One region of the Methylobacterium sp. C1 genome, then DNA from elsewhere that is predicted to be linked to it. Evidence: predicted binding sites of a transcription regulator. Region 1 holds the regulator's gene; each other region holds the start of a gene.
The links. Region 1 encodes LexA, which represses DNA repair genes until DNA is damaged. Its sites were predicted from a motif close to TGTTCNNNNTGTGTTCNG; they were not measured.

Region 1 (7,133 bases):
GGCGCTCGGATGCTAGGCGCACGACGCCGCTGTAGCTCGTGCCATTGCCCCAGAGGGCGCGGATGTACCGTTGGATCGTTCCGGCGATCCGCTCGCGGGTATCATCATCCAGGGCGACAGTCGCGGCATCCCAGCGACGGGTGATGATCGGTAGGCTCTCCGGCTTCACCTCGCGCCGCTTGCGCACGAGGCCGCGGATGCCGGAGGCCGTCGCCTTGCTGACCTTGCGCTCGATGTCCCGAAGGCTCGGGACGAACCAACGTCCGTCCGGGCCGCACACCTCAACGCCTGCCAGCGCCTCCATGACGGATCGGCGTTCGCGCGAGCCCTTCGGATGGGCGAGAGCCGGACGAAGGAAGTAAGCCCACCACTCGGCCGCTTGAACGGCTCTCGCGGACGGGTTCAACAGCCCTTCAACACGCGTTTCCGCGGCTTCAATGCGGAGCTGAAGTTCGGGCGGGAGGCTCGTTGCCAGAACGCGCCACGAAGCTCCAGCCTGTCCACCGCGCCCGTGGCACATGCGAACGTTGAGGCGCGATCCGCGCCAGGTCTGCGCCTTCCCGGAGCCGATCCGCCCTAGAGCGTGCCGAACCTTGCGTTCAGAAATGCCAGCAGCCTGAGCCACTTCGGAGGCGGTGACCCAGTCCTCCATTTCAGGCCGCCGTATCCAGCACGTCCCGGATAATCTGCGTCCTAAGGGCTATGGCCTTGCGACCAAGAGACCGCCCCTTCAGCGCTCTGTAGGCGAGCTGGCGACAGATGCCGCGGGTCTTCAGATACGTATTGAGCGAGCTGCCCTGTGCGATGAGGACAGAACGCACACGTGCGTATTCGGCCTCATAAGCTTGCACGGTATCGTGCAACACGATGTCCATGATAGGCTCCGGTTTTGTAACCGAAATGGAAACACCCCTGTAGCCATTATGTCAACTCCCATCGATCGAGGGCTGCCGGTGTCGTCATCCAACCAAGCGCAACAGATAAATGCTGATGCTGTCCTTGATCGGATGAAAGAGATATATGATGTCGATACAGATACCGCCTTGGCCGATGTTCTTCGCACCACTAGACAAAACATATCAAAGTGGAGATCGCGTAACTCAGTGCCTTATGCAGAGGCGGTGGCCGCATCATATGCTCGGAATGCGTCAATAGATTACATTCTGACGGGTCGAGGCGATAAAGGTCGACAGCAAGGTGGCGAAGTAGAACTTGATGTTCAGCTCTTGCGAGCGATCTTGCTTAGCCTGCTGGCCTTTGAGCGCATCAAAGTCATTGGTGCGGACACCGTGACCGAGCTCAATCAGATGGCTAAAGCTATTGCTTTCCAATATAAACGAGCGGCCGAGGCTGCGCAGCAGTTACAGAAAAATGAAGGGCTCGATGCCGAAGCGGCACGTGCCGTAGCCGTTGCGGCAACAGAACTCATGTCCTCGGATGGGACGGCATTCGGTCCGCGCCTTGATCCCACGGACACCGATCGCAGCGACTGACCGACGCCTCACGCCGCAGGGTCCGCAATAGGGTCCGCATTCGGCCGACCGCAATGTGCATGGTCCGCAAAAAATTACTGCCGTACAACGAGTTACTTATAACTGGCGATGCCGGACCTGCGCGATCAAGGTCCGCAATGCGGGTCCCCCAAACTGTGGAATGGCATCAGATTTTTCTGCCCTCCGCCAGTTAGCGATGGCGAGTTGCCCGCCAATTTGGCTGCGCCGCCCCAGAGCGTGGCGGTGCCGCTCTTGCGGAACACTTGCGGAACGTTTAACCTGTTCGTGATTTGTTTCGGAGACCGTCACGTGGCGGTCCGCCAAGCCGCGAGTCCCCCGTCGATGCTCACGCGCAAGCAGCTGGACCTCCTGCGATTCATCCAGAGCCGGATGCAGGAATGCGGCGTCCCGCCGTCGTTCGACGAGATGAAGGATGCCCTCGACCTCAAGTCGAAATCCGGCATCCACCGGCTGATCACGGCGCTGGAGGAGCGCGGCTTTCTCCGGCGCCTGCCGAATCGGGCGCGCGCCATCGAGGTGATCCGCATCCCCGAGAGCCTGACGCAGGCCGCGCCGGCGCCCCAGACCCCCGCCGAGCCGCGCCGCTTCACGCCGAGCGTGGTCGAGGGCGGCAAGTCCAAGCAGCCGCCGGCCCCGGCGAGCACGCGGATGATCGACGAGTCCGGCCGGGCCATCTCGATCCCCGTCATGGGCCGGATCGCGGCCGGTACGCCCGTCTCGGCGATCCAGAACCAGAGCCACGCCATCACCCTGTCGCCGGACTTCGTGGCCGGCGGCGAGCACTACGCCCTCGAGGTGCGCGGCGACTCGATGGTCGAGGCCGGGATCCTGGACGGCGACCTCGTGGTCATCCGCAAGCAGGACACCGCCAATACCGGCGACATCATCGTGGCGCTGATCGACGACGAGGAGGCGACGCTCAAGCGCCTGCGCCGCCGCGGCTCCTCGATCGCCCTGGAGGCCGCCAACCCGGCCTACGAGACCCGCGTGCTCGGGCCCGACCGGGTCCGGATCCAGGGCCGCCTCGTCAGCCTCGTCCGCCGCTACTGAAGCGGCTCGGCCGGCGCGTCGCCGGGAGCGAGGTCTCCGCCCGGCGCGGCGGCCCCGTCCTCCGCGGTGACCGGCCGCGGCGGTCCCGGATCGCGTCCCGGGGCCGGCCGCCAGGGCACGGCGCGCCCGTCGTCCCGGGCGAAGCGCGCGGCGAAGCCGTCGCCGTCGGCCCGGAGGGCCACGGCCCCGCGGGCGGCGAGGACTTGCCGATCGATCACCAGGGGGCCCGTGCAGGTCGGCGGCGCCGCGAGGAAGGTGATCAGCACCGCGGCGCGGGCGCAGTCCTCCGGGAAGGCCCGCCTGTCCCGGACGAGGGCGACCGCCCGCCCGTCCGGCAGCCGGGCGGTGCAGCCGAGCCGGTCGCAGCGCCCGCTGCCCGACCGGACGATGAGCGCCGCGGGCCGCCGCCCGTCACCGTCCGCCTTCAGCCACTGCTCGAGGACGAAGCCGGAGGGGCTTCCGAGGGCCGCGAGCCGCCCGTCCGGACCCCGCACCGCCGCTCCCGCGCCCTGCCGGTCGACGTAGAGGTCGTAGCGGTCGGGCCGGGCCGCGAGGACGAGGCCGAGCAGGACCGGCGGCACGGCGAGCCAGCGCAGGCGGGAGGCCGGCAGCGTCGCCAGCAGCAAGCCCGCGGTCAGCAGGGTCAGCGCCGCGGCGCCGAAGGCCGGCAGCACCAGGCTCGCCCGCTCGAACCCGGCGATCCAGTCCGAGATCGCCAGCATGCCGGCCACCGCCTGCCCCATCAGCCACCAGACCGGCCGGTCGAGGGCGAAGGGATAGGCGAGGCAGCCGATCACCGCGGCGGGCATCACCACCAGGGAGACGAGCGGCAGGGTCAGGGCGTTGCCGACGAGGCCGAAGGGCTGGACCGTCTGGAAGTGGTAGGTGGCGAAGGGGGCCGTCGCGACCTGCGCCACAAGGGTCGTGGCCAGGGTCCCGGTGATCGCCGAGAGGCCGGTGCCGACGAGGCGGCCGATCCGCCCGGCCCCGGGGCGCACGAACAGCCGCCCGTCGATCAGCCGGGCGCAGGCGATCAGCCCGGCCACGGCGCCGAAGGACATCTGGAAGCTCGGGCCGAGCAGGCCCTCCGGCTCCCGGGCGAGCGCGATCAGCGCCGCGAGGGCGAGGTTGCGCATCGACAGGGCCGGCCGGTCCACCAGGATCGCGCCCAGCATGATCAGGGTCATGATCAGCGAGCGCTCGGCCGCGATGTCCCAGCCCGAGAAGGCGCAGTAGGCGGTGACGCCGACCATGGCGAAGCCGGCCGCGATCTTCTTGATCGGCCAGAGGAGCGCGCAGAGCGGCACCGCGGCGAGGACCGCCCGCACCAGCCAGAACACCACGCCGGCGGCCAGCACCATGTGGAGGCCCGAGATCGACACCACGTGGTAGATGCCCGCGGCGCGGAGCGCGTCGTTGGTCGCCGGTCCGATGAGGCCGCGCTTGCCGGTCACCAGGGCCGCCGCCACCGCGCCCGCCTGGCCGCCGGCGGCCTCCGCGATCCGGCGCGTGAGCCCGTTGCGGGCCGCGTCCAGCGCCGCGGCGAGCCGCAGGCCCAGCGGCGGCGGCTCGGACGGCGCCCGGACGGTGACCGCGCCGACCAGCGAGCCCACCGCGCCGATCCCCTGGAAGTAGGCGTCCCGGGCGAAGTCGTAGCCGCCGGGCCGGGCCGCCTCCGGGGGCGGCAGCAGCCGCGCCGTGGCGGCGACGACGTCCCCGGGGCGCGGGATCGGCGTCTTGCGGAACGAGACCCGCACCCGGGCGGGCCGCGCCTCGGGCGCGAGGCCGGCGAAGCTCTCCACCCGGATCACCAGCCGGGCGCCGACCTCGCGCTCGTCCAGGGCCTCGACCGTTCCGACGAGCGGACCGATCGTGGTGCGCGTCAGGATCGGCGCGGCGACCTGCGTGACCCGCCAGGTCGCCGCCGCGAAGCCGAGGAGCGCGGCCGCCACCGCGAGCGCCGCCGCCAGGGCCGCCGGCCGCGCGCCGAGGACGGGAACCGGCGCCAGCGCGAAGGCGGCCGCGATCAGGGGCGCGGCCAGGCTCGGCGCGCCGTCGGCCGCCGCGAAGTAGACCAGGATCCCGCCGCCGAAGGCCACTGCCAGCCAGGGGAACAGCCGGCGCTGCTCGGCCTCGCGGGCGAGACCGGCGGCGACCCAGCCGCGGAGCGCCGGTAGGGCGGGCGGGAGGGCTCGGACGCGCGGGCCGATCAGCGCCACCGCGCCGCCCGCCCGCCTCGCGCCGATCCGCCGCATCGCCGCCGCCCCGCTCCGCGCGACCTGTCGTCGGGGCCGAGCGATTCTGCGGGCGATTCTTAACGCATCCGCCGGCCCGTGCTACAGCCGGCTCTTCGTGCTACGGGCGCCCTGTCGAGCCCCTCGCCGCTCCGCCGCCCCTTCGCCGTCCGTCGCGCTCCGTCCGCGACCAGCCCCGGAACATACCGGACCGATGTCCTCAGCCGTCGTCACGCGCTTCGCCCCCTCGCCCACCGGCTACCTGCACATCGGCGGGGCCCGCACGGCTTTGTTCAACTGGCTCTACGCCCGCCACACCGGCGGGAAGATGCTGCTGCGCATCGAGGATACCGACCGGGAGCGCTCCACCAAGGGCGCGATCGACGCGATCCTCGACGGCCTGTCCTGGCTCGGCCTCGACTGGGACGGCGACGTGGTCTTCCAGTTCGCCCGCGCCGAGCGCCACCGCGCCGTGGCCGAGGAGCTGCTGGCCGCGGGCCGCGCCTATCACTGCTACGCCACCGCCGAGGAACTCGCGCAGATGCGCGAGACCGCCCGCGCGGAGGGGCGCGCCCCGCGCTACGACGGCCGCTGGCGCGACCGCGACCCGTCCGAGGCGCCCGCCGGGGTCAAGCCGGTGATCCGCCTGCGCGCGCCGATCGAGGGCGAGACCGTCGTCGAGGACGCCGTCCAGGGCCGGGTCACCTGGGCCAACAAGGACCTCGACGACCTCGTCCTGCTGCGCTCGGACGGGACGCCGACCTACATGCTCGCCGTCGTGGTCGACGACCACGACATGGGCGTCACGCAGATCATCCGCGGCGACGACCACCTCACCAACGCGGCGCGCCAGAGCCAGATCTTCTCCGCCCTGGGCTGGGACATCCCCCGGATGGCCCATATCCCGCTGATCCACGGGGCGGACGGGGCCAAGCTCTCGAAGCGCCACGGCGCGCTCGGCGTCGAGGCCTATCGCGATCTCGGCTACCTGCCGGCGGCCCTGCGCAACTACCTCGTGCGGCTCGGCTGGAGCCACGGCGACCAGGAGGTCTTCTCCACCGAGGAGATGGTCGCGGCCTTCGACCTCGGGGCGGTCGGTCGCTCCGCGGCGCGGTTCGACTTCGCCAAGCTCGCCAACCTCAACGGCCTCTACATCCGCACCAGCGCCGATGCCGATCTCGTCGCGGCGATCGAGACCATCCTTCCGAATGTCGGGCCGGAGCGCGGCCTGTCGGCGCCGCTGCAGCCCGACCTCAAGGACAAGCTGATCCAAGCCATGCCGGGCCTGAAGGAGCGGGCCAAGACGCTGATCGAGCTCCTCGACAGCGCCTACTACCTCTACGCCCAGCGGCCCCTGGCACTGGACGACAAGGCCCGCGCCCTCCTCTCCGACGAGGGGCGCGGCCGCCTCGCCGGCGTGCGGCCGGTGCTCGAGGCGCTGCCCGACTGGAGCGCGGCCTCCACCGAGGGCGCGGTGCGCCAGTACGCGGAATCGGCCGGCTGCAAGCTCGGACAGGTCGCCCAGCCCCTGCGCGCGGCGCTGACCGGCCGCACCACCTCCCCGCCCCTGTTCGACGTGATGGCGGTGCTCGGCCGGGAGGAAACCCTGGCGCGCCTCGGGGATCAGGCGCCGCAGGGCTGAGACTGCCGCGCGCGGACCGGGAACTGCGGGCCCCGGCCCGGATTGCGTTGGGTGGAATTCAGTTGGCGGAATTCGCTTGGCGTCGGGGGCGGGTTGTCACCGACCCCGTTGCTGCTGCACTGCCGTTTGGGTAACCCATGGCTGTGAGCACCCGCAGCATAATGCGTGTGCTCAGGCCCCCGGGACCGACTCGGGCAGCCCGAGGCCGGCATCCGCCACGTCGCCAGAGAAGGGTCCACGATCCATGAGCGCACCCAGCACCATCACCGTGGACGGCAAGTCGATCGAACTGCCGGTGAAATCCGGCACGATCGGGCCGGACGTGATCGATATCGGCAAGCTCTACGCCCAGACCGGCGCCTTCACCTTCGACCCGGGCTTCACCTCGACGGCCTCCTGCGAGTCGAAGATCACCTACATCGACGGCGACGAGGGCGTGCTGCTGTACCGCGGCTACCCGATCGAGCAGCTCGCCGAGAAGGGCGACTTCCTCGAGACCTGCTACCTGATGCTGTTCGGCGCCCTGCCGACCGCCGCCCAGCGGGCCGATTTCGAGTACCGGGTCACGCGCCATACCATGGTGCACGACCAGATGAACCGGTTCTTCACCGGCTTCCGCCGCGACGCGCACCCGATGGCCGTCATGGTCGCCTCGGTGGGCGCCCTCTCGGCCTTCTACCACGACTCCACCGA
Region 2 (7,133 bases), 400 kb from region 1:
GCTGGCGAGCTTCGGCTCGGCCTCGGGGGCGATCACCGGGCTCGACCTCGGCCTGCTCGCCCCGCGCGGCTCGCTCTACGTGACGCGCCCGACGCTCGCGACCTTCTCGTCGAACCGCGCCACCCTGGAGGAGGCGGCCGCCCGCCTGTTCAAGGTGGTCGGCGACGGCGCGGTGAAGATCGCCGTCAACGCCACCTACCCGCTGGCCGAGGCGCAGCAGGTCCACCGCGACCTCGCGGGCCGGGAGACCACCGGCTCGATCGTGATGCTGCCCTGAGGCAGGCGACCATGACGCCCGGCAGCGCCGACCTGCTCCTCGTCGTCGACGTGCAGGTCGATTTCCTGCCGGGCGGGGCGCTCCCGGTCCCGGAAGGCGACGCGGTGGTCGGCCCGATCAACGACCTCCAGCACCGCTTCCGGCACGTGGTGCTGATGCAGGACTGGCATCCGGCCGATCACGTCTCCTTCGCCGAGACCCATCCGGGGCGGGCCCCGTTCGAGACCGTGGCGCTGCCCTACGGGCCGCAGGTGCTGTGGCCGCGCCACTGCGTCCAGGGCAGCCCGGGCGCCGCCTTCGCGCCGGGTCTCGCCACCGACCGGGCGAGCCTCGTGGTGCGCAAGGGGCTCGATCCCCGGGTCGACAGCTACTCGGCCTTCCTGGAGGCCGACCGGTCGACCCGCACCGGGCTCGCCGGGGCGCTCAGGGAGCGCGGCATCACCCGCGTCGCCGTGTGCGGCCTCGCCACCGATTTCTGCGTCGCCTGGAGCGCGCTCGACGCCAGCGACGCGGGTTTCGAGGTCCTCGTGGTGGAGGATGCGGTGCGCGGGATCGACGTGGACGGGTCGCTCGCGCAGGCCTGGGCGCGCATGGAGGCGGCGGGGGTGCGCCGGATCCGGTCGGCGCAGATCGGCTGAGCGGGCTGACCGGCCCCGGGGGCGGGAGGCGAACCGCCGCACGCCGCGCGGGAGACCGGCCCCGCGCCGATGCGTTGGCCCGGCATCGGCGTCCGTCGGGATGCCAGTCAGGAGCCAGCATGTCAGGCAAGCACCCGAAGACCGACACGCCCACGGACGCCGACCTCAAGGGCAATCCCGGGATCGGCACCTCGAAGGGGATGAGCGGCGCCGACCCGGCGGATCTGCAGGCGGATTCGACCTTCGAGGGCGACGTCGACAACGAGACGAAGCTCGACGGCGGCGTCGACCCCGACCACCGGCCGCGCAAGAACGCGTGACAGCCTGAACGCGTGACAGCCTGAACGCGTGACGGATGCCCGGGCCGGCGCGGCCCGGGCGCTCCCCGTCAGCGGGCGCGGGCCGGCGGCTTCGGCCGCCGGGGTGCGGGGGCCGGGCCGGTCGCGAGCCCGGCGGACGGGCCGCCCGCCGGGACGTAGAGCTGGGCGGGGCTCGCGGAGTAGCCCCGGAGCTGCGCCGCGCTGGCGGCCCCGAAGGCGGCGGTGCCGTCGGCGCGGGCAGCGCCCGCCGGGACGGTCAGCAGGAGCGCGGCGGACAAAACCAGAGACGGGGCCGGGGAGGCGGGCTTCGACATGGGGCGGACCCTTCGGTTCGTGCGGGCCCCGGGCAATCCCGGTCCGCGCCGGACGGATCCCCTGTGGGGGCGGCCGCGCGGGCCCGGCGTGCGGGACCGCACCGCGATCCCGCGTCGCATCATCGCGGGATCGGCGCGGGCCCCGCGGCGGGAGCCCGTCACAGGGCCAGCCCGAGCTGGAGCGGCGCCTCGGGCGCGTCCTGCGCGAAGCCCGACAGCGACACCCCGATCAGCCGCGCGCTGCGCCGCAGGGGGAACAGGCCGGCCAGCAGGTCGAGGCCGATCCGCTCCAGCCCTGCCCGGTCGGCGACGGGGACGGGCAGCGACCGGGCCCGGGTGACCTGGGCGAAATCCGAGAACTTGAGCTTCAGGGTCACGGTCCGGGCGCGCATGCCCTTGGCGTCGGCCGCGGCCCAGACCTTGTCGAACAGCGGCGCCAGCCGGGCGGCCAGGACCTCGAAGGCGGCGGTGTCGTCCGAGAAGGTGGTCTCCGCGCCGATCGACTTGCGCACCCGGTGGGCGCGGACCGGCCGCTCGTCGATCCCGCGGGCGACCGCGTGGTAGTAGGCGCCCGCGGAGCCGAAGGTCTCGCGCAGGCGCTCCGGCGTCCAGGCGCGCAGGTCCGCCCCGGTCTCGATCCCGAGCCGCTTCATCTTCGCCTCGGTGACCGGGCCGACGCCGTGGAACCGGCCGATCGGCAGCGCGGCCACGAAGTCCGGCCCCATGGCGGGGGTGATGACGAACAGGGCGTTCGGCTTCCTGTGGTCGGACGCCACCTTGGCGAGGAACTTGTTGTACGAGACCCCGGCCGAGGCCACGAGCCCGGTGCGCTCCAGGATCTCGGCCCGGATCGCCTTCGCCACGGCCGTCGCGGTCGGGAGGCCCAGGAGATTCTCGGTGACGTCGAGATAGGCCTCGTCGAGGGCCACCGGCTCGATGACGGCCGTGTGCCGGGCGAAGACCGCGCGGATCTCCTCCGAGATTGCCCGGTAGACCTCGAAGCGCGGCTTCACGAACAGCAGGTCCGGGCACAGCCGCCGCGCGGTGGCCGACGGCATGGCCGAGCGGACGCCGAACCGGCGCGCCTCGTAGCTCGCCGCCGCCACCACGCCGCGCTCCCGCGAGCCGCCCACCGCCAGGGGTTTGCCGCGCAGGGACGGGTCGTCGCGCTGCTCCACGGAGGCATAGAACGCGTCCATGTCGATGTGGATGATTTTTCGGAGCGCGACCTCCGGATCCATCGCCGCCTCGGAGATCCGCCGCTGGTTCCCGCTCTGTTCTAAAGATCGCGGCGACCCTGCGGGGTCAAGCTGTGCCGGACGGGGCGTCAACAGGGATATCCCACCCACGCCCCCATCCCGAGGTGCGAGCGGAGCGAGCCTCGAAGGAGGGCTCCGGGGATCGCGCGGCCGGCTGGAGCCCTCCTCCGAGGCCTCCGCAGCGCTCGGCGCCTCAGGATGAGGGCACGGTTCGGATCGTCGCCACGGCGCGCCGCCTCAGGCGACGCTGCCGTAGAGGTCGTAGGCCTCGGCCCGGTCGATCTTCACGGTGACGATGTCGCCGACCCGCACCGGGCGCCGGAAGGCGGCGTGGACGGTGCCGTCGATCTCCGGCGCGTCGGCCTTGGACCGGCCCCGCGCGACCCCGCCCTCGACGGAATCGACGATGACCGGCAGCCGCTTGCCGACCTTGGCCCGCTGCAGCCGCAGCGCGATCCCGTTCTGCGTCTCCATGAACCGGCGCTTGCGCTCGGCCTTCACCGCCGGCGGCACGGGGTCGCCCAGCGCGTTGGCGGTGGCGCCCGCCACCGGCTCGTACTCGAAGCAGCCGACCCGATCGAGCTTGGCCTCCTGCAGCCAGGCCAGCAGTTCCTCGAACTCGGCCTCGGTCTCGCCGGGGAAGCCGACGATGAAGGTCGAGCGGATCGCGAGATCCGGGCAGGTCTGCCGCCAGCTGCGGATCCGGTCGAGCTGGCGCTCCTGATTGCCGGGGCGGCGCATGCGCTTGAGCACCGACGGGCTCGCGTGCTGGAGCGGCATGTCGAGGTAGGGGAGCACCTTGCCCTCGGCCATCAGGGGGATGACCTCGTCCACGTGCGGGTAGGGGTAGACGTAGTGCAGCCGCACCCAGGCCCCGAGCTCGCCGAGCTCCCGGGTCAGGTCGTAGAACTTCGCGCGGACCTGCCGGTCGCGCCACGGGCTCTCACTGTAGCGGATATCGACGCCGTAGGCGCTGGTGTCCTGGCTGACGACCAGCAGCTCCTTCACGCCGGCCTTCACCAGTTTCTCCGCTTCCCGCAGCACGTCGGCGGCCGGGCGGCTGACGAGGTTCCCGCGCAGGGACGGGATGATGCAGAAGCTGCAGCGATTGCTGCACCCCTCCGAGATCTTCAGGTAGGCGTAGTGGCGCGGGGTGAGCTTGATCCCCTGCGGCGGCACGAGGTCGAGGAACGGGTCGTGGGCCGGCGGCACCGCCTCGTGGACGGCCGCCACCACCGACTCGTAGGCCTGGGGCCCGGTCACCGCCAGGAGGTCTGGGTACTTCTCGCGGATCTCCTCCGGCTGCGCGCCCATGCAGCCGGTGACGATCACCCGGCCGTTCTCCGCCATGGCCTCGCCGATCGCCGAGAGCGACTCCGCCTTGGCCGAGTCGAGGAAGCCGCAGGTGTTGACGATCACCACGTCGGCGCCGTCGTGCCGGCGGGCCAGCTCGTAGCCCTCGGCGCGAAGGTGGGTGAGGATCCGCTCGGAATCGACCAGCGCCTTGGGGCAGCCCAGCGAGACGAACGAGATTTTCGGGGCGGCGCCGGGAGCGGGGCCGCGGGGGGCGGGCGTGGCGGTCATGGCATTCGGGTCGGACAGTCCGGCGGGGCGATCGGCCGCCCGGCGCGCGGGACCAGGAATTCGGGGTCGCGCTCCTATACAGGCTCCGGCGCCTCCGCGCGAGGCCGGCCGCCGCAGGGGTGACCAGCCCCGCGCGCGAGCCTGGGCCCGGACGCGGATCCTGTCATGACAGCAAAGCTTTGCGGCGGGCTTCTCAGACCCCACATCAGGACGGGACAGCGCGGCCCTGCGCCCCGGACACGGCCCGCCCGCGCGAGGCGGCGGGGCCTGCGTGGAACTGCCGCTTCCCCCGCGGCATCGCCTGTGCGACGGCAGCGGACGACGCACAGCCCGAGGATAACGGCCCTGAACCCGGTCATGTGGACCCGAGAGATCCCCTTCATCGATCCCGTCGCGGCGGCGGCCCGGCTGCGCGCCCTGCCCGGGCTCGCCTTCCTCGACAGCGCCATGCGGCACGACCCGCTGGGGCAGCACTCGATCGTGGCCGCCGACCCGTTCGCGCGGTTCCGCTACCGCGACGGGCGCGCGACCCTCGACGGGCGACCGGTGGCGGGCGGCCCGATGGCGGCGCTCCGGGCCTGCCTCGAACCCTACCGGCTCGAGCCCGGGCCGGAACCGTTCCCCGGCGGGGCGATCGGGTACCTGGCCTACGACCTCGGCGCGGCGCTGGAGCGGGTGGCGGCGCCGGCCCGGCGGGCGGGGCTCACCGACGACATCGCGCTGAACCTCTACGACACGGCCCTGGTCGTCGACCACGCCGCCGGCACGGCCCGGCTGGTCGCCACGGGTTTCCCGGAGACCGCGCCGGACGCGCGGCGGGCCCGCGCGGAGGCGCGGCTCGCCGGCTTCGCCGACCTGCTCGGCGGCGCGGAGCCGCCGGTCCCGGCCGCAGCCCGACCGGCCCAACCGCTCGCGTGGCGCTCGAACTTCGACCGCCAAAGCTATGAAGAGGCTGTCGAAAAAGTCCGCGCATACATCCGCGCCGGCGACATCTACCAGGCCAATATCGCCCAGCGCTTCGTCGCCGACCTGCCGGCCGGCTTCGACCCGTTCGCCCTCTACCGGCGGCTGCGCGAGACCAATCCGGCGACCTTCGGGGCCTACCTGGAACAGGAGGGCCTGACCGTGGCCTCGTCCTCGCCGGAGCGGTTCATCCGCCTCGACGGCCGGCACGTGGAGACGCGCCCGATCAAGGGCACCGCCCGCCGCCTCGACGACCCGGTGGCCGACCGGGCGGCGGCCGAGGCGCTGCAGGCCAGCGTCAAGGAGCGGGCCGAGAACGTCATGATCGTCGACCTGCTGCGCAACGACCTGTCGCGGGTCTGCACGCCGGGCAGCGTCGCCGTGCCGACCCTGTGCGGGCTGGAGACCTACGCCAACGTCCACCATCTGGTGTCAGTGGTGACCGGAGACCTCCGCGACGGGCTCGACGCCCTCGACCTCCTGGAAGGGACCTTCCCGGGCGGCTCGATCACGGGCGCCCCGAAGATCCGCGCCATGGACATCATCACCGAGATCGAGGGCGACGCGCGGGAACTCTACTGCGGCGCCATCGGCCGGATCGGCTTCGACGGGGCGCTCGACACGTCGATCGCGATCCGCACCGTGTTCATGGACGCGCACCAGGCGGTCCTGCAGGCCGGGGGCGGGGTGACCCTGCTGTCGGAGCCGGGCCCGGAATACGACGAGACCCTGGCCAAGGCCGCCCGCGTCTTCGAGGCCTTCGCATGATCCTCGTCCTCGACAATTACGACTCGTTCGTCTTCAACGTCGTCCGCTACCTGGAGGAGCTCGGCGAGACGGTCCGGGTCGTGCGCAACGACGCGCTGGACGTCCCCGGCATCCGGGCGCTCGAACCGGAGGCCCTGGTGGTCTCGCCCGGGCCCTGCACCCCCGCGGAGGCCGGGATCTCCCTGCCGGCGATCCGGGAGCTGTCGGGCGCGGTGCCGATCCTCGGCGTCTGCCTCGGCCACCAGGCGATCGGCGCGGCCTTCGGCGGCACGGTCGCGCGGGCGCAGCGGCCCCTGCACGGGCAGATGACGCCGATCGACCACGCGGGCCAGCGCCTGTTCGCCGGGCTGCCGGCGCCGATGCCGGTGGGACGCTACCACTCGCTGGTGGTCACCCCCGGCCCCGACATGGCGCGGCACCTCTCGGTCGACGCCGTCTCGCAGGAGGGGGAGGTGATGGCGCTGTCGCACCGGACCCACCCGACCTACGGCATCCAGTTCCACCCGGAATCGGTCCTGACCGAGGGTGGCCACGCCCTGTTCGCCAATTTCCTGGGACTGGCCCGCGCGTGGCGGCAGAGACCGGAGGGGCGCCGCGATGCTGTGGCGTGACGGGGCGCTTCTCCCCGGGACGACCGCGCCGCTGGACCACACCGACCGCGGCCTGACGCTCGGCGACGGCCTGTTCGACACCGCGCTGGCGCTCGGCGGCCGCGTGGCCTTCGAGGACGCCCACATCGCCCGGCTCGTGGCCTCCGCCGACACGCTCGGGATCCCGGCCGACGCCGAGCGCATCCGTGGGGCCATGCGGGCGCTGGCCGGGCAGGGGGAGCGGCTCGCGATCCGCACCACCCTCACCCGCGGCTCCGGCCCGCGGGGACTGAAGCCGCCGGACGCCCCGAACCCGACGCTCTTCGCCACCGCGGCCGTGAGCACCAGGGCCGCGTCCTTCGCGCCCCTGCGCCTCTGGCCGACCGCCATCGCCCGCAACGACACCTCCCCCGCCAGCCG
Region 3 (7,133 bases), 3.0 Mb from region 1:
GATGCATCAGGTTCGGGACGGTGGTGTCGCGGTGACGCGGCATCCGGCACGATCGCGATCCTCCCCGCCCGCACGGGCGAAGCCGGCCGACCCTGCCGCCCTGACACGTCCGGGCTTGGTCGGCGGGACTAGCTCGATCCGGCCTGGACGAAGCTGTCGAGGACCATCTTCCGGCCGGCCTTGTCGAAGTCAACGGTCAGCTTGTTGCCGTCGACCGCGGCGACCGTTCCGGGGCCGAACTTGGTGTGGAAGACCCGCTGGCCGGCCTGGAAGGCCGAGGGCGCGCCGGTCGACTTGGCGATCAGCTCGCCCTCGATCTGGCGCGGACCGCCCGCTTGGCCGCCGGACCGGCCGCCCGGGGTCGCCGCGCGGAAGCCGCCCGCGGCGCCGAACCCGGACCGGCCGCCCGGCGCGGTGTTGGCCTGCGCCCGCTGCCAGCCCGGCGTGCCGTAGCTCGACCCGAACGGCGCCGGGTTGCGGTCGAACCGCGAGGCGCCGGCGGAGAAGTGGGCGGGGGCCTCGACCACGTCGACCGCCGTCTCGGGCAGCTCGTCGATGAACCGGGACGGGATGGTCGAGGACCAGAGCCCGTGGATGCGCCGGTTGACCGCGAAGGACAGCTTCGCGCGCTTGCGCGCCCGGGTCAGGCCGACATGGGCGAGGCGCCGCTCCTCCTCCAGGCCCGCCCGGCCGCTCTCGTCCAGCGCGCGCTGGTTCGGGAACAGGCCGTCCTCCCAGCCGGGAAGGAACACGGTGTCGAACTCGAGCCCCTTGGCGGCGTGGAGCGTCATCAGCGAGACCCGCTCGGCGCCCTCGGCCTCGGAGGCCTCCATCACCAGGGAGACGTGCTCCAGGAAGGCCGCGAGGTCGGGGAACTCCTCCATGGAGCGGACGAATTCCTTCAGGTTCTCCAGCCGGCCGGCGGCGTCGGCGGAGCGGTCCTTCTGCCACATCTCGGTGTAGCCGGACTCCTCAAGGATGGTCTGCGCGACCTCGCTGTGCGGCTGCGATTCCACGAGCCGCGCCCACCGCGAGAAACTCTCGGTGAGCGCCCGCAGGGTGGAGCGGACCCGGGGCTTCAGCTCGTCGGTCTCGCACAGGCGCTCCGCGGCGATCCGCAGCGGCAGCCGGTTGGCGCGGCCGTAGGTGTGGAGCTGCTGCAGGGTAGCGTCGCCCAGGCCGCGCTTCGGCGTGTTCACGATCCGCTCGAAGGCGAGGTCGTCGCTGACGTTCACGGTGGCGCGCAGGTAGGCCAGCGCGTCGCGGATCTCGGCGCGCTCGTAGAAGCGCGGGCCGCCGATGACCCGGTAGGGCAGCCCGAGCTGGACGAACCGGTCCTCGATCTCGCGCATCTGCGCGGAGATCCGCACCAGCACGGCGATCTCCGACAGGGGGTGCTGCTTGGACTGGAGGGATTCGATCGACTCGGCGAGCATCCGCGCCTCCTCCTCGGAATCCCACGCGCCCGTGACGGTGACGCGCTCGCCCGGCTCGTCGTCGGTGCGCAGGGTCTTGCCGAGGCGGCTCTCGTTCTTGGCGATCAGCCCGGAGGCGGCGGCCAGGATGTGGCCGGTGGAGCGGTAGTTGCGCTCCAGCCGCACCACCACCGCGCCCGGGAAGTCGTGCTCGAAGCGCAGGATGTTGTCGACCTCGGCGCCGCGCCAGCCGTAGATCGACTGGTCGTCGTCGCCCACGCAGGCGATGTTCTTCCGGGCCTGCGCCAGCAGGCGCAGCCACAGGTACTGGGCGACGTTGGTGTCCTGGTACTCGTCGACCAGGATGTAGCGGAACCGGTCCTGGTAATTGGCCAGGACGTCGGGGTTCTCCCGCCAGAGCTTGAGGCAGAGCAGCAGGAGATCGCCGAAATCGACGGCGTTCAGCGTCGCGAGCCGGGCTTGGTAGGCCGTGTAGAGGGCGCCGCCCTTGCCGAACGCGAAGGCCGCGGCCTCGCCCGGGGGCACCTGCTCGGGGCCGAGGCCGCGGTTCTTCCAGCCGTCGACGGCGTGCGACAGGGCCCGGGCCGGCCAGCGCTTCTCGTCGACGTTCTGGTCGGCGATGACCTGCTTCATCAGCCGGAGCTGGTCGTCGGTGCCGAGGATGGTGAAGTCGGATTTGAGCCCGACCAGCTCGGCGTGGCGGCGCAGGATCTTGGTGCCGATGGCGTGGAAGGTGCCGAGCCAGGGCATGCCCTCGCCGGCCGGCCCGATCAGCGCGCCGATCCGGTGCTTCATCTCCCGGGCGGCCTTGTTGGTGAAGGTCACCGCCAGGATGTCGAAGGGACGCGCCCGCCCGGTGGCGATCAGGTGGGCGATGCGGGTGGTCAGCACCCGGGTCTTGCCGGTGCCGGCGCCGGCCAGCACCAGGACCGGGCCCTCCGTGGTCTCGACGGCGCGGCGCTGCTCGGGGTTCAGCCCCTCGAGGTAGCCGGCCGCCTCGCGGCGGAGGGCGCCCATGGCGCGGGCGGCGATGGACGTGGCGGGCGCGCCGTCCCCGGCGGCCTGCGGATGCGGACGGTTCTGCATCCCGCTTCCCTGGACCAAATCGCGAACGGCGTCGAGGCCGTTCGCGCCGCGGAGGGGGGCGGAGCCGTGAAACGCGGCTGTCCGCGCCGGGACGATCCGGGGTCTGCAGGCGCGCGCCGCCTGCCCCTCGGCGGCCGCGGATCGGCACGTGTGCGACCGGGGGCCGCCAGCGGCGGAGCGCGACGAGCCCCCTCTCCTCCACGGGAGAGGGGACCCGCGCCGGGTCCGGAGGCCGCAGGCCCGGCGTGCCGCGAGCCGCTCCCGACCGTGGCATCGCCGCTGGCGCCCCCGGCGGCTTATCGTGCTATGGCCGTGGCGACTGACTCGCGGGGGCACGCGGGGCACGGCGGCCCGGTGAGGTCGCGGCCTCGCGCAGAGATGGTGCGGAACGGGACCATTGCGTGATCTTCTGACCGCGCTGGCGTGCGCCGTCATCCTGGTTCTCGTGGCGGCGCTCGCGGTTCCGCCCTTCGTCGACTGGCAGGCCCATCGCGGGCTCGTCGACCGGGCGCTCGCCCGGTCCCTCGGCGTGCCGGTCCGGACCGACGGCCGGATCGAGGTCCGCCTGCTGCCGTCGCCGCGGCTGCGCGTGGACCGCCTCCACCTCGGCACCGATCCGGACCGCCCGAGCCTGGATGCCCGGTTCGTCAAGGCCGAGATCGCCCTCGCGCCGCTCCTGAAGGGCGAGTTCCGCTTCACCGAGACCCGGATCGGCCGGGCCGAGATCAAGCTCCCGGTCGCCGGCCCGGACACGCTGAAGCTGCCGCCCGATTTCGGCGGAGCCCTGCGCGACCGCGACCTCGCCATCGAGAACCTGCAGATCCAGCAGTTCCTCGTCACCACGCAGGTCCCCGCCACCGGGCGGACCGACCAGCTCTACGTCCAGGACCTCCGCCTGCAGGCGCCGGCCCTGGTCGGGCCCTGGCGGATCGAGGGGACGAGCGGCGGCATCCCGTTCCGAGCGGTCAGCGGCACGCCGGGGCCGGACGGGCGCCTCGCCGCCAAGATCTCGGGCGGCGGCGACGCGGCGCCGCGCTTCGAGGCGGACGCGCGGTTCGGCCTCGCCCCTGCCGAGGCCGGCGGCACCCAGGTCGAGGCCGAGGGCTCCGCCCGCCTCGTCGTCGGGCCGCCGACCCAGGCGGCCGGCGCCTACCTGCCGTTCTCGCTGGCCGGCACCTTCAAGGCCCGGGGCACGCAGGTGCGGTTCGAGGCCATCGACCTCGCCATCGACCCCGGCGGCCGGGCCCTGCGGCTCGGCGGCACCGGACGGCTCGACCTGCGCCAGTGGCGCGCCGGTCTGACCCTGGACGCCCGCCGCCTCGACCTCGACGCCTTCCTGGCCTCGGCGGAGGGGCAGAACCTGATCGCCCGCGGCCTGCCGCGCTCGGCCGGCAGCCTGCCGGCGATGCTCGACCTCGACCTCACCGTGGGCAGCGCCGTTCTGGGCGGCGAGGACTGGTCGAACCTCGCCCTCACCGGCACCCTGGAGCGGGCCGGCGGCCTGCTGCTGCGCCGCTTCGCGGTGACCGGCCCGGCCGAGTCCACCGTGACGGCGAGCGGGCAGGTCGAGACGGCGCCGCTGCGCTTCTCCGGTCCGGTGGCGCTCGCCGCCCCCGACTCGGAGGCGCTCGGCCGCTACCTCCGCCGCCTCGGCGCCGAGGGGCCGCTCGTCGCGCTCCTCGACGGGCGGAAGATCGAGGCCGCCGCCGACCTGTCGGCCGCCGGCACCGGCCTGTCCCTGCGCAACATGCGCCTGGGCCTCGGGCCGGCGCGGATCACCGGCAACGCCCGCTACACCGCCGCCGAGGGCACCGAGCGCGGCCGGTTCGAGGCCCAGATCCGCGCCACCGGCCTCGACATCGCCGGCCTGCCGCCCCTCGGGACGGCGCTCGGCACCCTGCGCGACACCGACCTCGCCCTGACCCTGGAGGCCAAGGACGTCCGGTTCGGCGCCGCGGGCTCCGGCACCGGCACGATCGCGGCGCGGATCCAGTCGGACGGCGCCGGCCTCACGGTCGACAGCCTCGACGTCACCGACCTCGCCGGCGCCAGCGCCCGGCTGTCCGGGCAGATCGGCGCGGACGGGACCGGCCGCGTCTCCGGGCGCCTGAAGGCGCCGGCGGCGGCGCCCCTGCTCGGCCTGCTCGAGCGGGTCTGGGTGGGCGAGATCCGCCTGCTGCCCGCCTTCCTGCGGGACGCGCCCCTCGACCTCGCCGTCACCCTCGACCGGGAGGGCGGCGCGGCCGCGGCCCTGCGGACCCAGGCCCGGGGCAGCGCCGGTGGCGGCACCCTCGACCTGACGCTCGCGAGCCGCGGCGCGCGGATCGAGGGCGGCACCGCCATGCTCGCGGCGCCGCGGGCCGGGCCGTGGTTCGGCCGCACCGACATCCCGGGGCTCCAGCAGCCCGCCGAGCTGCACCTGACCGCCGAGAGGCCGGACGGCCAGGCCCTCGCCCTGACGGCGAACGGCACGGTCGCGGGCCTGCGGCTCGCCACCGGCCGCCCGATCCTGGTCGGTCCCGACTTCGTCCCGACCGGCGGCACGCTCCGCGCCGACACGGCGGACCTGGCGCCGTTCCTGACGCTGGCCGGCGCCGCGACCCTGGCGCCGGGGGCGTGGCCGGCCGACCTCACCGTCACGCTGTCGCGGCAGCAGGGCGAGGCCGCCGCCGCGCTCGCCGGCACGGTGGCGGGCGCGGGGGTGAACGGGACGCTGCTGCGGGCGGCGGGCGGGGCCCTGCACGGCCGCCTCGCCCTCGACCGGCTGTCGATCCCGCAGCTCGCCGCCGCCCTGGTGATCCCGCCGGGCGCCAACGGCGCGTTCGCGCCGCCGACCGCCCACCCGGCCGTGTCCCTCGACGTCCGCGTCGCCAGCCTGGATCTCGGCCGCGGCCTCGTCGCCACCGACGCGGCCGCCGCCCTCGGCCTCGCCGACGCGGGCCTCACCCTGCGCGACCTGACCGGCAAGCTCGCCGGCGGCCGGCTCGCGGGCTCGGTGACGGTCGCCCGGCCCGGGGCCGGGGCCTCGGTCTCGGGCTCGGGCAGCCTCGACGGCGCGGCGCTCCCGATCCTGGCCGGCGGACCGTTCGGCGGCCGCCTGAGCGCCGACCTGCGCTTCGCCGCCACGGCCGAGACCCTGTCGGGCCTCGCCGACAGCCTCTCGGGCAGCGGCGCGCTCACCCTGACGGACCTGAGCCTGCCCGCGGCCGATCCCGCGGCCCTCGGCCGGGCGCTGGCCCGCGCGGCCGAGATGGACGACCCGCTCCGCGAGGGGCGGCTCCAGGCCCTGGTCACCGAGGAGCTCGCCCGGGGCGGCGCGCAGGCGCGGGGATCCGCCCGGGCCGCCGCCACGATCGTGGGGGGCGTGCTGCGGGCCGGGCCGTTCGACCTCGATCTCGGGCCGGCCCGCTGGGCCGGCACCGTCGGCTACGACCTGCGCGCCGGCCGCCTCGACGTCCGCGGCACGCTCGTGGGCGGCCCGGTGCCCCGCGGCTGGAATGCCGGTCCGCCCGCGGTCCAGTTCGGCCTGACCGGGCCCCTGAGCGCGCCGGAGCGCGCGCTCGACGTCGGCACCCTGTCGAACGGCCTCGCGGCCTTCGTGCTCCAGCGCGAGCTGGAGACGATCGAGCTGACCGAGGCCGACCAGGTGGAGCGTCAGCGCCGCCGCGCCCGGATCGAGATGGACCGCGCCCGCGCGGCGGCCCTCAAGGCCGCGGCCGAGAAGGCCACCGCCGACAGGGCTGCCGCCGACAAGGCCGCCGAGGAGGCGGCGAAGCGGGTCCGCAATCCGGAGGAGGGGATCGCCCAGCCGCCGGCGCCCGCCGAGGCCCGGCCGTGAAGCCCCGGCCGCGTCCCGACGGGCCGGGGCGACGCGGAGGCCGCGAAGGGGCCGTCCAGAGCCGACGGTGACCCCCGGAGCCCTCCTTCGAGGCTCGCCGGGGCGGGCACCGCGGGATGAGGGCGTGGAAGGGGGCGATCACCCCGAGAGCCTCGGGCGCAGCACCCCGTCGCGGACGCCGCGCCCGCGCGGCGCTCAGGCCTTGCCCACCGCCATGAGCGCGAAGGCGTAGATCAGCGCCACCTCCTCCAGCCGGTCGAACCGGCCGGCGGCGCCGCCGTGGCCGGCCTCCATGTTGATCCGCAGGAGCACCGGCCCGCCGCCCGTCATGGTGGCGCGCAGCCGCGCGACCCACTTGGCCGGCTCCCAGTAGGTCACCCGCGGGTCGGTGAGCCCGCCGAGCGCCAGGATCGCCGGGTATTCCTTGGCGGCGACGTTGTCGTAGGGCGAGTACGACAGGATCGTCCGGAAGGCGGTCTCGCTCTCGCCCGGGTTGCCCCATTCGGGCCATTCCGGCGGCGTCAGCGGCAGCTCCGCGTCCAGCATGGTGTTGAGCACGTCGACGAAGGGCACGTCGGCGACGATCCCGGCGAACAGCTCCGGCGCGAGGTTGGCCACCGCCCCCATCAGCATCCCGCCGGCCGACCCGCCGTGGGCGACGATGCGCTTCTCGGACGTGTAGCGGGCCTCGATCAGCGCCCGCGCGCAGGCGATGAAGTCCGTGAAGGTGTTGGGCTTCTTCTCGCGCTTGCCGTCGAGGTACCAGCGCCAGC

Region 2: a site for LexA is predicted at 2,814-2,831, ahead of dinB (DNA polymerase IV). Genes of this name have one in related genera too.
Region 3: a site for LexA is predicted at 2,533-2,550, ahead of BKE41_RS25295 (UvrD-helicase domain-containing protein). Genes of this name have one in related genera too.

What each region holds. Positions count from the first base shown of each region.
Region 1 is NZ_CP017640.1:2,470,299-2,477,431, forward strand. Features, by position in the region: gene BKE41_RS11375 (Mu transposase C-terminal domain-containing protein) at 1-652, opposite strand, end outside; gene BKE41_RS11380 (hypothetical protein) at 654-875, opposite strand; gene BKE41_RS30265 (helix-turn-helix domain-containing protein) at 954-1,493, shown strand; gene lexA (transcriptional repressor LexA) at 1,836-2,564, shown strand; gene BKE41_RS11390 (ComEC/Rec2 family competence protein) at 2,558-4,819, opposite strand; gene gltX (glutamate--tRNA ligase) at 5,013-6,440, shown strand; gene gltA (citrate synthase) at 6,685-7,133, shown strand, end outside.
Region 2 is NZ_CP017640.1:2,071,300-2,078,432, reverse strand. Features, by position in the region: gene BKE41_RS09570 (quinone oxidoreductase) at 1-277, shown strand, start outside; gene pncA (bifunctional nicotinamidase/pyrazinamidase) at 289-915, shown strand; gene BKE41_RS09560 (hypothetical protein) at 1,035-1,235, shown strand; gene BKE41_RS09555 (hypothetical protein) at 1,304-1,549, opposite strand; gene dinB (DNA polymerase IV) at 1,708-2,790, opposite strand; gene rimO (30S ribosomal protein S12 methylthiotransferase RimO) at 3,046-4,392, opposite strand; gene pabB (aminodeoxychorismate synthase component I) at 4,750-6,123, shown strand; gene BKE41_RS09535 (aminodeoxychorismate/anthranilate synthase component II) at 6,120-6,734, shown strand; gene BKE41_RS09530 (aminotransferase class IV) at 6,721-7,133, shown strand, end outside.
Region 3 is NZ_CP017640.1:5,467,814-5,474,946, forward strand. Features, by position in the region: gene BKE41_RS25295 (UvrD-helicase domain-containing protein) at 129-2,522, opposite strand; gene BKE41_RS25300 (AsmA-like C-terminal region-containing protein) at 2,920-6,360, shown strand; gene BKE41_RS25305 (S9 family peptidase) at 6,556-7,133, opposite strand, start outside.